Regions from separate parts of the Pseudoalteromonas sp. TAP-3C genome, predicted to be linked through region 1. Evidence: predicted binding sites of a transcription regulator. Region 1 holds the regulator's gene; the other holds the start of a gene.
The links. The regulator NrdR, encoded in region 1, represses ribonucleotide reductase genes. The targets are predictions, from matches to a motif close to AAACACNANATNTNGTGTTT.
Positions count from the first base shown of each region.

Region 2: the regulator NrdR is predicted to act here: its motif matches at 4,478-4,497, upstream of nrdA (class 1a ribonucleoside-diphosphate reductase subunit alpha).

Region 1 is NZ_CM187618.1:2,490,414-2,496,471, forward strand. It holds gene thiL (thiamine-phosphate kinase) at 1-142, opposite strand, end outside; gene nusB (transcription antitermination factor NusB) at 189-599, opposite strand; gene ribH (6,7-dimethyl-8-ribityllumazine synthase) at 615-1,079, opposite strand; gene ribBA (bifunctional 3,4-dihydroxy-2-butanone-4-phosphate synthase/GTP cyclohydrolase II) at 1,173-2,285, opposite strand; gene AC6H44_RS11675 (riboflavin synthase) at 2,314-2,967, opposite strand; gene ribD (bifunctional diaminohydroxyphosphoribosylaminopyrimidine deaminase/5-amino-6-(5-phosphoribosylamino)uracil reductase RibD) at 2,992-4,119, opposite strand; gene nrdR (transcriptional regulator NrdR) at 4,122-4,571, opposite strand; gene glyA (serine hydroxymethyltransferase) at 4,679-5,935, opposite strand.
Region 2 is NZ_CM187618.1:1,656,706-1,662,763, reverse strand. It holds gene AC6H44_RS07835 (tetratricopeptide repeat protein) at 105-530, shown strand; gene yfaE (class I ribonucleotide reductase maintenance protein YfaE) at 600-872, opposite strand; gene nrdB (class Ia ribonucleoside-diphosphate reductase subunit beta) at 872-2,002, opposite strand; gene nrdA (class 1a ribonucleoside-diphosphate reductase subunit alpha) at 2,076-4,358, opposite strand; gene AC6H44_RS07815 (HAD family hydrolase) at 4,767-5,447, opposite strand; gene ubiG (bifunctional 2-polyprenyl-6-hydroxyphenol methylase/3-demethylubiquinol 3-O-methyltransferase UbiG) at 5,447-6,058, opposite strand, start outside.

The DNA of each region.
Region 1 (6,058 bases):
CTAATGTATCTGTTGTTACTGCAAGCTGACAATTCGCAGGGACTGTCACAAGCGCACAGTCATCACCAATCCCTAGATTAACATCGCGACGAGTAACGCCTCGACCTTTAAAGTAGCGATTAATTAATTCAAATTCCTTCATACACAAAAAAGCCGGCCTATGCCGGCTCTCCTTTTTAACGGGTAGATTACTTACGTAGCTGTTTAACTGCTTTATCAAGTACACCGTTTACAAATTTATGGCTATCTTCAGCACCAAACATTTTAGCTAATTCAATGCTTTCATTGATAGCCACTTTATAAGGAACATCTTCACGAAATCTAAGCTCGTAGCTGCTTAAACGTAAGATAGCACGTTCAACTTCGTCTAAGTCATTAAATGGACGAGTTAAATGAGGCGACACAGCGTCGTCTAATTGCTGGAAATTTACAGCAACTCCACGGGCTAAATCTTTAAAATATTCAACATCAATTTTAGTCACATCGTTTTCGATCAACATTTGTTGTTCAATATCGGCAATAGCATTGCCACTTAATTGCCATGAATACACGGCTTGAAGTGCTAAGATACGTGCTTTACGTCTTGCTGCTGGTTTCACAAAAATTCCTTAAACTTAAATTTTATCTAACACATTAACCATTTCAAGCGCACTCAAGGCAGCTTCACCGCCTTTGTTACCCATTTTAGTACCTGCGCGCTCAATTGCTTGCTCAATGCTTTCAGTGGTTAATACGCCAAACGCAACCGGGATATTATACTCAAATGATACTTGTGCAAGCCCTTTATTTGATTCACCTGCGACTAATTCAAAGTGAGGCGTGCCCCCTCTGATCACCACACCTAAAGCAATAATTGCATCATATTCTTTTTTCGCCGCAACGCGTTTCGCTACCAAAGGTAATTCAACGGCACCGGGTACGTAAATCACGGTAATATCATCTTCTGATACGCCACCAGTACGTTTTAGCTCATCAACAGCACCTGCAAGCAAGCTGCTACCAATAAAGTCATTAAAACGAGAAATGACAATGGCGAACTTTTTACCAGGAGCGTATTTATTACCTTCAATAATTTTCATTTGATAACCCTAAAAATAAGTTTAAGCGATTTGAGTTGCGCAAAAATTGCTGCGCATTATACCACATAAATAAAATAATAACCTAACGCGTAATTACTGCGGCTCTACGTAGTCAACAACCTCTAAATGGAATCCTGATAATGCATGGTACTTTTTCGGTAAGCTCATCAAACGCATTTTTTGAATGCCTAAGTCAGCTAAAATTTGTGAACCTACACCTACTGTGCGTGAAGTACCTTGAAATTTATGTGGCGTTACATTTTCACCCGCATCAGCTGCGGCAAATGCTTTTACTGTGGCTTCTAATTCTTCAGTAGTTTCTTGCTTACCTAAAATAACTAAAACACCGTTATTCTGTGCTATGTAGGCCATCGCTTGCGATAATCCCCAGCTGCGGTCAGCGCTGCGATCAGAGAGTAAAATATCGTTAAACGTACTTTGCAAATGAACACGCACTAAGGTCGGTTGTTGTTGTTTTATTTCACCTTTAAGCAATGCATAGTGAAGTTGGCCATCGATAGTATCTTTATAAGTTACTAAATCAAACTCACCATGTTCGGTGGGCAATTTACATTTTGCAACTTGCTCAATAGTCGTTTCGTTTAGGTTTCGGTACTCGATTAAATCAGCAATGGTGCCAATTTTAATATCATGTTGCTTCGCAAACACCTCTAAATCAGGGCGACGTGCCATAGTGCCATCTTCATTTAGAATTTCTACAATCACTGATGATGGTTCAAGCCCCGCTAAACGCGCTAAGTCACACCCTGCTTCTGTGTGTCCTGCACGAGTTAGCACACCGCCCGGTTGCGCCATAATAGGGAAAATATGCCCTGGCTGTACAATATCATCTGGCACCGCGCCTTTGGCAATGGCAGCTTGCACTGTGCGTGCACGATCGGCTGCAGAAATCCCTGTTGTAACTCCTTTTGACGCCTCTATCGACATAGTGAAATTAGTTGAAAATGCGGCACCATTATTTTTTACCATTAATGGTAAATCAAGCTGCGAACAACGCTCTTGCGTCATGGTTAAACAAATTAGACCACGGCCATGCGTTGCCATAAAATTAATGGCTTGTGCGCTAATGTGTTCAGCAGCAATAATTAAATCGCCTTCATTTTCTCTGTCTTCATCGTCCATTAAAATAACCATTTTACCGGCTTTAATGTCATCAATTATTTCTTGTGCGCTGTTTAAATTCATAAGTTGCTCGTATAAGTTGTCAATGTCGTTATTTTATAAAGCCCGCTTTAGCGAGTAAGCTCATCGAAATATCTGAACCCGCTGGGTGCTCAGCCCCTTTAACTAGGCGCTCTAAATAACGTGCTATTTGGTCGACCTCTAAATTAACTTGGGTGCCCACTTTAAAGTCAGCTATGGTCGTTTGTTCCTTGGTGTGCGGCACAATAGTCAGCTTGAATTTATTACCTTCAACCGCATTGACCGTTAAGCTAATACCATCAATACACACCGAACCCTTGTAAGGAATGTATTTCATTAAACTCTCATCGGTGGCAAACCAATATTCCGTGGCTCGCGCATTGGTATTAATTGCTGTAATAGTGGCAATACCATCTACATGGCCAGACACTAAATGACCACCAAGGCGCGAAACTGGTTGCATCGCTTTTTCAAGGTTAACCGTTTGCCCTAAGGTATAGTGGGCGAACCCCGTTAAACTAATCGTTTCATTTGATAAGTCAGCACTAAAGCCATCAATGTGCTTATCAACAACTGTTAGGCAAACGCCATTGGTTGCAATACTGTCACCTAGCTTAACATCACTCATATCAAGGTTTTTACTTTGAATACGAATAGCTAAATCACCTTGTTTTTTTTGTAATAACGCAATTTTACCTATTGCTTCAACTATGCCAGTAAACATAATGCTACTCTTTATATAAAATGATTAATGCGCTTTTTTTAGTGCTGTAATACGTAAATCATCACCTATTGGCACACACTCATTAAAAGTTAAATTAATGGTATTTTGCATACTCATTAACTCTGGGAAATTCAGTAAACTTTTGGCATCGCTGCCCATTAATTTGGGGGCAATATAAAAAATAAATTCATCAATTAAATCAAGCTCAGCCATCTTACCGGCCAATGTTGCTCCTGCTTCTAACCACACAGTATTAAACTGTAATTGAGCTAGCGTGTGTAACACGGCCAGTAAATCTACTTTATTATTATTTTTAGGCACTTCAATCTGTTTAACAAAATGAGGCCACTGATGTGATTTATCAACCTTTGTGGTGAATATTATCACCTCACTTTGAATTGAAAATAAGGCAAGATCAGGGGTAAGTCTATTTTGTGAATCAATAATAATCCGAACTGGTTGGCGCAGTGGTAAGTCAGTTGGTAAAGAATGCGGTAACTCTTCTGGGCGCACATTTAATTTTGCATCATCCATTAATACCGTATCGGCACCGGTTAAAATTGCACAGCTTTGTGCTCGGTATAATTGCACATCTTGACGCGCAGCGGGGCCGGTTATCCATTTACTTTGGCCGTTTTTAAGCGCCGTTTTGCCATCTATACTTGCGGCCATTTTACAGGTTACAAATGGAAGCCCTTGCTCCATGCGTTTAAAAAAACCGAGGTTCAATGCGCGAGCTTGCGCTTCAAGCAACCCGTAAGCGACGTCTATACCAGCATCCGCTAAAATTTTCAGGCCTTTGCCTGCAACTTGCGGGTTGGTATCAACCATGGCGGCAATCACTTTTTTAACACCCGCTGCTTTTAGAGCTTCAGCACATGGCGGTGTCCGACCATAATGACTGCAAGGCTCAAGTGTTACATAGGCAGTTGCGCCTTTGGCATTTTCACCAGCGATAGCCAATGCATTTACTTCAGCATGACCTTGTCCTGCTAATTGATGAAACCCTTCACCTATTATTTGGTTGTTTTTTACCAGTACGCAGCCAACATTTGGGTTAGGTGTGGTCGTAAACCGTCCTTTTTTTGCCAGCTCAATGGCACGGGCCATATAACGTTTATCATCCTCTGAAAACGAGTTTTGCATGCTCATTGTTACTCTCCTAAGCGGGCTATTTCTTCACCGAACTCGCGTATATCTTCAAACGAGCGATACACTGAAGCAAACCTGACATAAGCCACTTTATCTAGCTTTTTAAGTGCTTCCATAATGCACTCGCCTACTAGATGACTAGAGACTTCGCGCTCGCCAGTGGCGCGCAGCTTTGATTTAATAATATTGACTACTTCATCAACTTGTTCGGTGCTTACTGGGCGTTTTTCCAGGGCGCGAGTTAAACCGTTTAATAACTTATCTTCATTAAACGGTTCCCGACTGCCATCTTGTTTAATAACCCGTGGCATCACTAATTCAGCCCCTTCAAAGGTGGTAAATCGTTCGTGACATTCATTACATTCACGACGTCTACGCACTTGGTGTCCCCCACCGACAAGGCGAGAATCAATAACTTTAGTATCTTTGGCGGTGCAAAATGGGCAATGCATAACTGTGTGTTTCCGTTTTAAAAACAAAAAATGGCCGCTATCATAGCGACCATTATCATAACAAAAATGTGTGCAGTTGTGATCTAAATTACTGTTTTACTATTAGGTTAAGCGTAAACAGGTAATTTTGCACAAATTGCTTTTACTTTTTCTTTTACTTGCGCTTGTACTGACTCATCGTTGATGTTGTCTAGTACATCACAAATCCACCCTGCTAGCTCTTTTGACTCTGCTTCTTTAAAACCACGACGAGTAATGGCCGGTGAACCAATACGCAGACCAGAGGTAACAAATGGTGAACGAGGGTCGTTTGGTACTGAGTTTTTGTTAACCGTGATATTCGCGTTACCAAGTGCAGCATCCGCATCTTTACCGGTGATATCTTTATCGATTAGATCAAGTAAGAATAAGTGGTTGTCAGTTTTACCCGATACTACTTTGTAGCCGCGCTCTTGTAATACTGCAACCATTGCTTGTGCATTTTTAACAACTTGCGCTTGGTATGTTTTAAACTCAGGTTGAAGTGCTTCTTTAAATGCAACCGCTTTAGCAGCAATAACATGACATAAAGGACCACCTTGACCACCTGGGAAAACAGCACTGTTTAGCTTTTTATAAATTTCTTCATCGCCACAACCAGAGATAATCAAACCGCCACGCGGGCCCGCTAGTGTTTTGTGAGTTGTGGTTGTTATAACATGCGCAAAAGGAACCGGGCTTGGATAAACACCCGCAGCAACTAAGCCCGCAACGTGCGCCATATCAACAAATAAGTAAGCACCTACTTTATCTGCAATTTCACGGAATTTAGCCCAATCAACAATACCTGAGTAGGCAGAAAAACCCGCAATAATCATTTTTGGTTTGTGCTCAAGTGCTAACGCTTCAACTTGTGCATAATCAATTTCACCCGTTTCTTCATTAAGGCCATACTGAATTGCGTTGTATGTTTTTCCTGAGAAATTGACGTGTGAACCGTGTGTTAAGTGGCCACCGTGCGCTAGGCTCATGCCTAATACCGTATCGAGTGGGCTTAATAGTGCTTGAAAAACAGCGGCATTGGCTTGTGAACCGGCATGGGGTTGCACGTTTGCGTAATCTGTACCAAATAATTCATTTGCGCGGTCAATGGCAAGTTGCTCAACCACGTCTACGTGCTCACAACCACCGTAGTAACGTTTGCCCGGGTAACCCTCGGCGTATTTGTTAGTAAGCTGAGACCCCTGCGCTTCAAGTACGCGTGGGCTACAGTAGTTTTCAGATGCAATTAACTCAATGTGTTCTTCTTGGCGTGATGTTTCTTTGCTCATCGCGTCAAATAACTCTGGATCAAAGTCCGAAATATTCATGCTACGTTCTAACATTGGGGTCTCCTGGGCAACGTGTATGGGTATTTTTAAGAGGCTTTATTGTACGCTTAAAACGACTTTTTGCCTATGCTCTTAAGTTGAGGATATTTAAACAGGGATTGAAACTATTTCACAGCT
Region 2 (6,058 bases), 830 kb from region 1:
GTAACACCGCAGTACTTGATAATAATGTACTATAAGAAAATATATGTTGAATACGATGCCCTTAATAAATTAAAAAGGGCGTGTTAATAAGGTAACAAGTAATTATGAATACTAAACTATACAAAGCGGTACATGATTTAGCGGAAAAGCTGATGGCAGCGGCTAATAAAAATGACACGACACAGTTTGAATCTTTATATGCAGAGCTTAAAGCCATTTGTATTGAAAACGAAAATACAACTAAAGATCACCCTGTACAGTGGGAAACACTGGCTGATTTTACCGAAGAGTTAGAAGAAGCGATTGAGACCTATGAAAAAGCACTGCAGAAGTCGATTGAAATTAACAACAAAGATCATATGTCATCAGTTGCATTTTCTATGGCTACTTTACAGCTTGAGCTAGGTGATAAAGAAGCGGCAATTAAAAACCTGCAAGATGCCAAAATCAGTGCTAATAAAATTGAAGATAAAGAGTTAAAGTCTGAAATCCATGAGTTATTAGAATCACTGGTTGAAGAAGAGGGATAACGAGTAAAACCAAAAGCGCGGTAATACAGAATATCTGTGTATTTTATTGCTGCGCCATAAGCTTGCTGTTCACTTTAAATTTATACTAATATCACCATTGGGCTTGCAGCAACACAATAGTATTTCACCATCACGCACAAATGCCAGTGGTTCTTCATTGTAATTCACTTGGCCAGAGATAAGCGTTGCACGACATGCACCACAATATCCTTCGCGACATTGGTAAGCAGCGTCAATGTTATTTGATTCTAGGCAATGTAAAAGAGAAGGGCAGCCAGCGGTAAAGTCTAACCGTTGGCTGTTATCTGCAAGCGTGACACTTGCAGTGGCTCTGTCAGTCATTATAAATCAAAGTCACCAAATTCATCAGCATCAACTTGCGAATCAATTTGACCTACAAGGTATGAGCTTATCTCTGCCTCTTGTGGCGCAACTTGCACGTTATCAGAGACTAACCATGAGTTAATCCATGGAATAGGGTTACTGTTATTTTCAAATTGTGCAGGTAGGCCAATTGCTGTCATGCGTGCATTAGTAATATATTCAACATATTGACATAAAATATGTTTATTTAGGCCAATCATTGACCCATCCTTAAATAGATACTCTGCCCATTCTTTTTCTTGCTCAGCGGCTTCAACAAACATTTTAATCGCCTCTTCACGGCACTGAGCTGCAACAATAGCCATTTCTGGATCGTCTTTGCCATCTTGCATAATATTCAAAATATGCTGTGTACCTGATAAGTGAAGTGCTTCATCACGGGCAATAAGCTTGATAATTTTAGCATTACCTTCCATCAGTTCACGCTCGGCAAACGCAAACGAACATGCAAAGCTGACATAAAAGCGAATAGCCTCTAAAATATTCACCGACATCATTGCCAGATACAATTTCTTTTTCAGCTCAAATAAGTTTACCACAACGGTTTGACCGTTAATTTCATGTTTGCCTTCACCGTACAGGTTGTAAAGTGACACAGAATTAATTAAATCATCGTAATACGTGGTTACCGCATCGGCACGTTCACTAATTTTGTCATTACTAACAATGTCATCAAAAATGAGTTCAGGGGCTTGGGTTACGTTACGTATAATGTGAGTGTATGAGCGGCTGTGAATAGTTTCACTAAATGCCCATGTTTCTATCCAGGTTTCTAGCTCAGGAATAGACACGATAGGCAGTAATGCAACGTTAGGTGAGCGGCCCTGAACACTATCAAGTAACGTTTGATATTTTAAATTACTTAAAAATATGTGCTTTTCGTGATCGGGAAGTGCTTGAAAGTCTAAACGGTCTTTACTTACGTCAACTTCTTCAGGGCGCCAAAAGAACGACAACTGTTTTTCAATCAGCTTTTCAAAAATAGGGTATTTTTGTTGATCGTAACGCGATACGTTAACGGTTTGACCAAAAAACATTGGCTCTTTCATTTGATTATTATGATTTCTGCTAAAAGTAGTATAAGACATGTTTATCACTCAAAAAACTATCACTAAAACTATCAGGATAAAACGGGCACAGTGCCCGTTCTAAGTTTAATTATTAAATTTTACACGCGCCGCCTGCACAATCATCATCTTCCACTTCAGGTGCGTCTTCTTGTACATCTGATGCGCCATCGCGGGTGTTGTGGTAGTACAGCGTTTTAATACCTAGCTTGTAGGCACTGAGTAAGTCTTTTAATAAGACTTTCATAGGTACTCTACCGCCTTCGTATTTATTTGGATCATAATTAGTATTCGCTGAAATCGTTTGATCGATAAATTTCTGCATTATACCCACTAATTGTAAGTAACCATCGTTTGATGGAATATCCCACAGTAACTCATAACTATCTTTAAGGCGTTCATACTCAGGAACTACTTGCTTTAAAATACCGTCTTTACTTGCTTTAACACTAATGTGGCCACGCGGTGGTTCAATACCATTGGTCGCATTTGATATTTGCGATGACGTCTCTGATGGCATTAATGCGCTCAGTGTTGAGTTACGCATACCGTACTCTTTAATGTTGGCACGTAATGTATCCCAATCAAGGTGAAGGGGTTCATCACACACTTTATCTAGATCACGTTTGTAGGTATCGGTAGGCATGATCCCTTGTGAATACGTGGTTTCGTTAAATTTAGGACATGCACCACGCTCTTTAGCCAGCTCGTTTGACGCTTTCATCAAGTAATACTGAATCGCTTCAAATGTTTTATGAGTCAGTGCATTGGCACTGCCATCTGAGTAACGTTTGCCGTTTTTAGCTAAGTAGTAAGCATAGTTAATAACGCCTATACCTAGAGTACGACGTCCCATGGTGGCATTTTTAGCCGCAGGGACAGGGTAGTCTTGAAAATCAAGTAAGTTATCTAGTGCGCGAACGGCAAGCTCAGCTAACTCTTCTAATTCATCCAAAGACTCAATGGCACCTAAGTTAAATGCTGATAACGTACATAAGGCAATTTCACCTTCTTCGTCATTCACATTACTAAGTGGTTTAGTCGGTAACGCAATTTCTAAACATAAGTTAGATTGGCGAATAGGCGCAACTTTAGAAATAAACGGGCTGTGCGTATTACAGTGGTCAACATTTTGTAAGTAAATACGCCCCGTACTCGCACGCTCTTGAGCAAACATAGAAAATAGCTCAATCGCCTTGATACGTTTTTTACGGATTGACTCATCTTGTTCATACTGTGTGTACAGCGCGTCAAATTCATCTTGGTCTTCAAAAAATGCATCATAAAGGCCAGGGACATCTGATGGACTGAATAATGTAATGTAATCGTCTTTAATTAAGCGTGAATACATTAACTTATTGAACTGCACACCGTAATCTAAATGACGTACGCGGTTATCATCAACACCACGGTTGTTTTTAAGTACCAGTAGGTTTTCTACTTCTAAGTGCCAAAGCGGGTAGAACAAAGTAGCTGCGCCACCGCGTACGCCGCCTTGCGAACAGCTTTTTACCGCTGTTTGAAAGTGCTTATAAAACGGAATACAGCCAGTGTGATAAGCCTCGCCATTACGAATAGGACTTCCTAATGCACGAATGCGACCAGCATTAATACCAATACCAGCACGCTGAGAAACGTACTTAACAATAGCTGATGACGTCGCATTAATTGAATCTAAGCTGTCGCCACACTCTATAAGTACACACGAGCTAAACTGACGGGTAGGCGTACGAACACCTGACATAATTGGCGTAGGTAAAGAAATTTTAAATAATGAAACGGCATCGTAAAAGCGTTTGATATAGTCAATTCGGGTTTCGCGAGGATAATCAGAGAATAAGCTCGCTGCGACTAAAATATATAAAAATTGGGCACTTTCGTAAATTTCACCAGTAACACGGTTTTGAACCAAGTATTTACCTTCAAGTTGCTTAACGGCTGCGTAGCTAAAGTTAAGGTCGCGGCCATGATCAAGATAAGCATCTAGTTCATCAAGTTCTTGTTCCGTGTAATCAGCCAATAAGTGGGCATCATAGCGTTTTTGTTCTACCATTTTTGTAACATGATCAAACAAACGTGGCGGCTCAAACTGACCATACGCTTTTTTACGTAGATGGAATACAGCTAATCTAGCGGCTAGATACTGATAATCGGGTGATTCTTTAGATATCTGATCGGCAGCGGCCTTGATAATCGTTTCGTGAATGTCTTTGGTACGAATACCGTCATAAAATTGAATATGTGATTTAAGTTCAACTTGTGAAACCGAAACGTTATTTAAACCTTCGGCGGCCCATTCAATAACGCGATGGATCTTATCAAGATCAAGTGGCTCTTTACGGCCGTCACGTTTGCTTACAGATAACAGTTGGTTCATAGCTTTGCCTGTATTCCTTGGGAATTAAATATTTTTGACCAATGCGTGCACTTAAAAGCCGAGCACCTATTTTTTTATTGTTATTTCACCCGTTGGATGAATTTGATTGAATAACATTTAGCCACAATATCTGGTGTTGTTTAAATTAGAGATCACAAGATAGTGTGGTCTGGTAACTTTTGCAAGGGATAGAAATCGCCCTCATTGTGGATAACGTTGGGATAAGGCAATTGTGTTAGTAGGCATTAACCTTTGATCATTCGGTTAAGTTGAAATTTGTAAAAATCAACTGAGGAAAGATTAAATTTACGCTTTTTAAAAATAAATTTTGTCTGCTTTTTTTATCATCAAGCTTTGCGTAAAAACTAACACAATCACAATATGTAGTGTTTATTAATTAACATGGCACTATATATGGTTAAATGCATCTATAGGACTATGCCAATTAAAATCCGCATTCCAAGCCAATGCTTCGTCATTACTAGGGATATATCCCCACAATGCAGTTGCAGTGTGCATATTAGCTGCTTTACCAGCTTGAATATCACGCTGTGCATCACCTATGTACAAGCAACGTGAAGGGTCTACATTCATCTGCTCAGCACAATACAATAAAGGTAAAGGGGAGGGCTTTGACTCTGCTAAGGTATCACCACTGACCACAATACGGGCATTTTTTAATACAGGAATGGCTTTAATTAATGGCTCGGTTAGAAAACTGGGCTTATTAGTCATAATGCCCCAAGGGATTTCTTTATTGTCAAGCGTAATAAGTAATTGCTCAACGCCCAAAAAACACCGAGTATGCGTGGCTATATTAGCTGCATATTGAGTAACTAGCTCGTTTAATAGCTGCTGTTGAGGCTGTTTTTCCCAGTATTCTTTAAAACCGGCAGCCAATAATGCTGCAGCTCCATTTGAGGCCGCTGGGCGATATATATCACTGCTTACTTCTGGCTGTTTATGATTGCGCAGCACCGTATTGAGTGCTGCGCCCAAATCATCAGCGGTATCAAGTAAAGTGCCGTCTAAGTCAAACAGCAATGCTTGATATTCAACCGCAGCAGTGGGTGTTTGAGAGCGTGCCACTACGCTAACTTCTCAAAATGCAGCATATAATTTACGCTTACATCATCATTAAGCGTATATTGTTTTGAAAGCGGGTTGTAACTTAACCCCGCACTGGCACGTACTTTTAAGCCTGCTTGTTCTGCCCATGCAATCAATTGCGCTGGTTTAATAAACTTCTTATGATCATGAGTACCTTCTGGCACCATTTTTAACAGTTTTTCAGCGCCTACAATGGCGTATAAATAAGCTTTTGGGGTTTTATTGAGGGTAGAGAAAAATACCTCGGCCCCAGGTTTTGCCAATTTAGCCACCGCATGAATAATAGAAGCAGGGTCGGGGACATGTTCTAGCATCTCCATACAGGTGATCACGTCAAAGCGTTCTGGGTGCTCATCGGCAAATTGCTCTGCGGGTACTTTTATATATTCAACCGGTACATCGGTTTCTAAACTATGTAACTTGGCAACGGTTAAAGGCTCTTGGCCCATATCGATACCGGTTACTTTTGCGCCCATTCGCGCCATACTATGGCTCAAAATACCGCCACCACAGCCTACATCGAGGGTTTCTTTGTCAAATAATCCTTTGGTTTTGTCTGCGATGAAATCTAATCGTAATGGATTAATTTC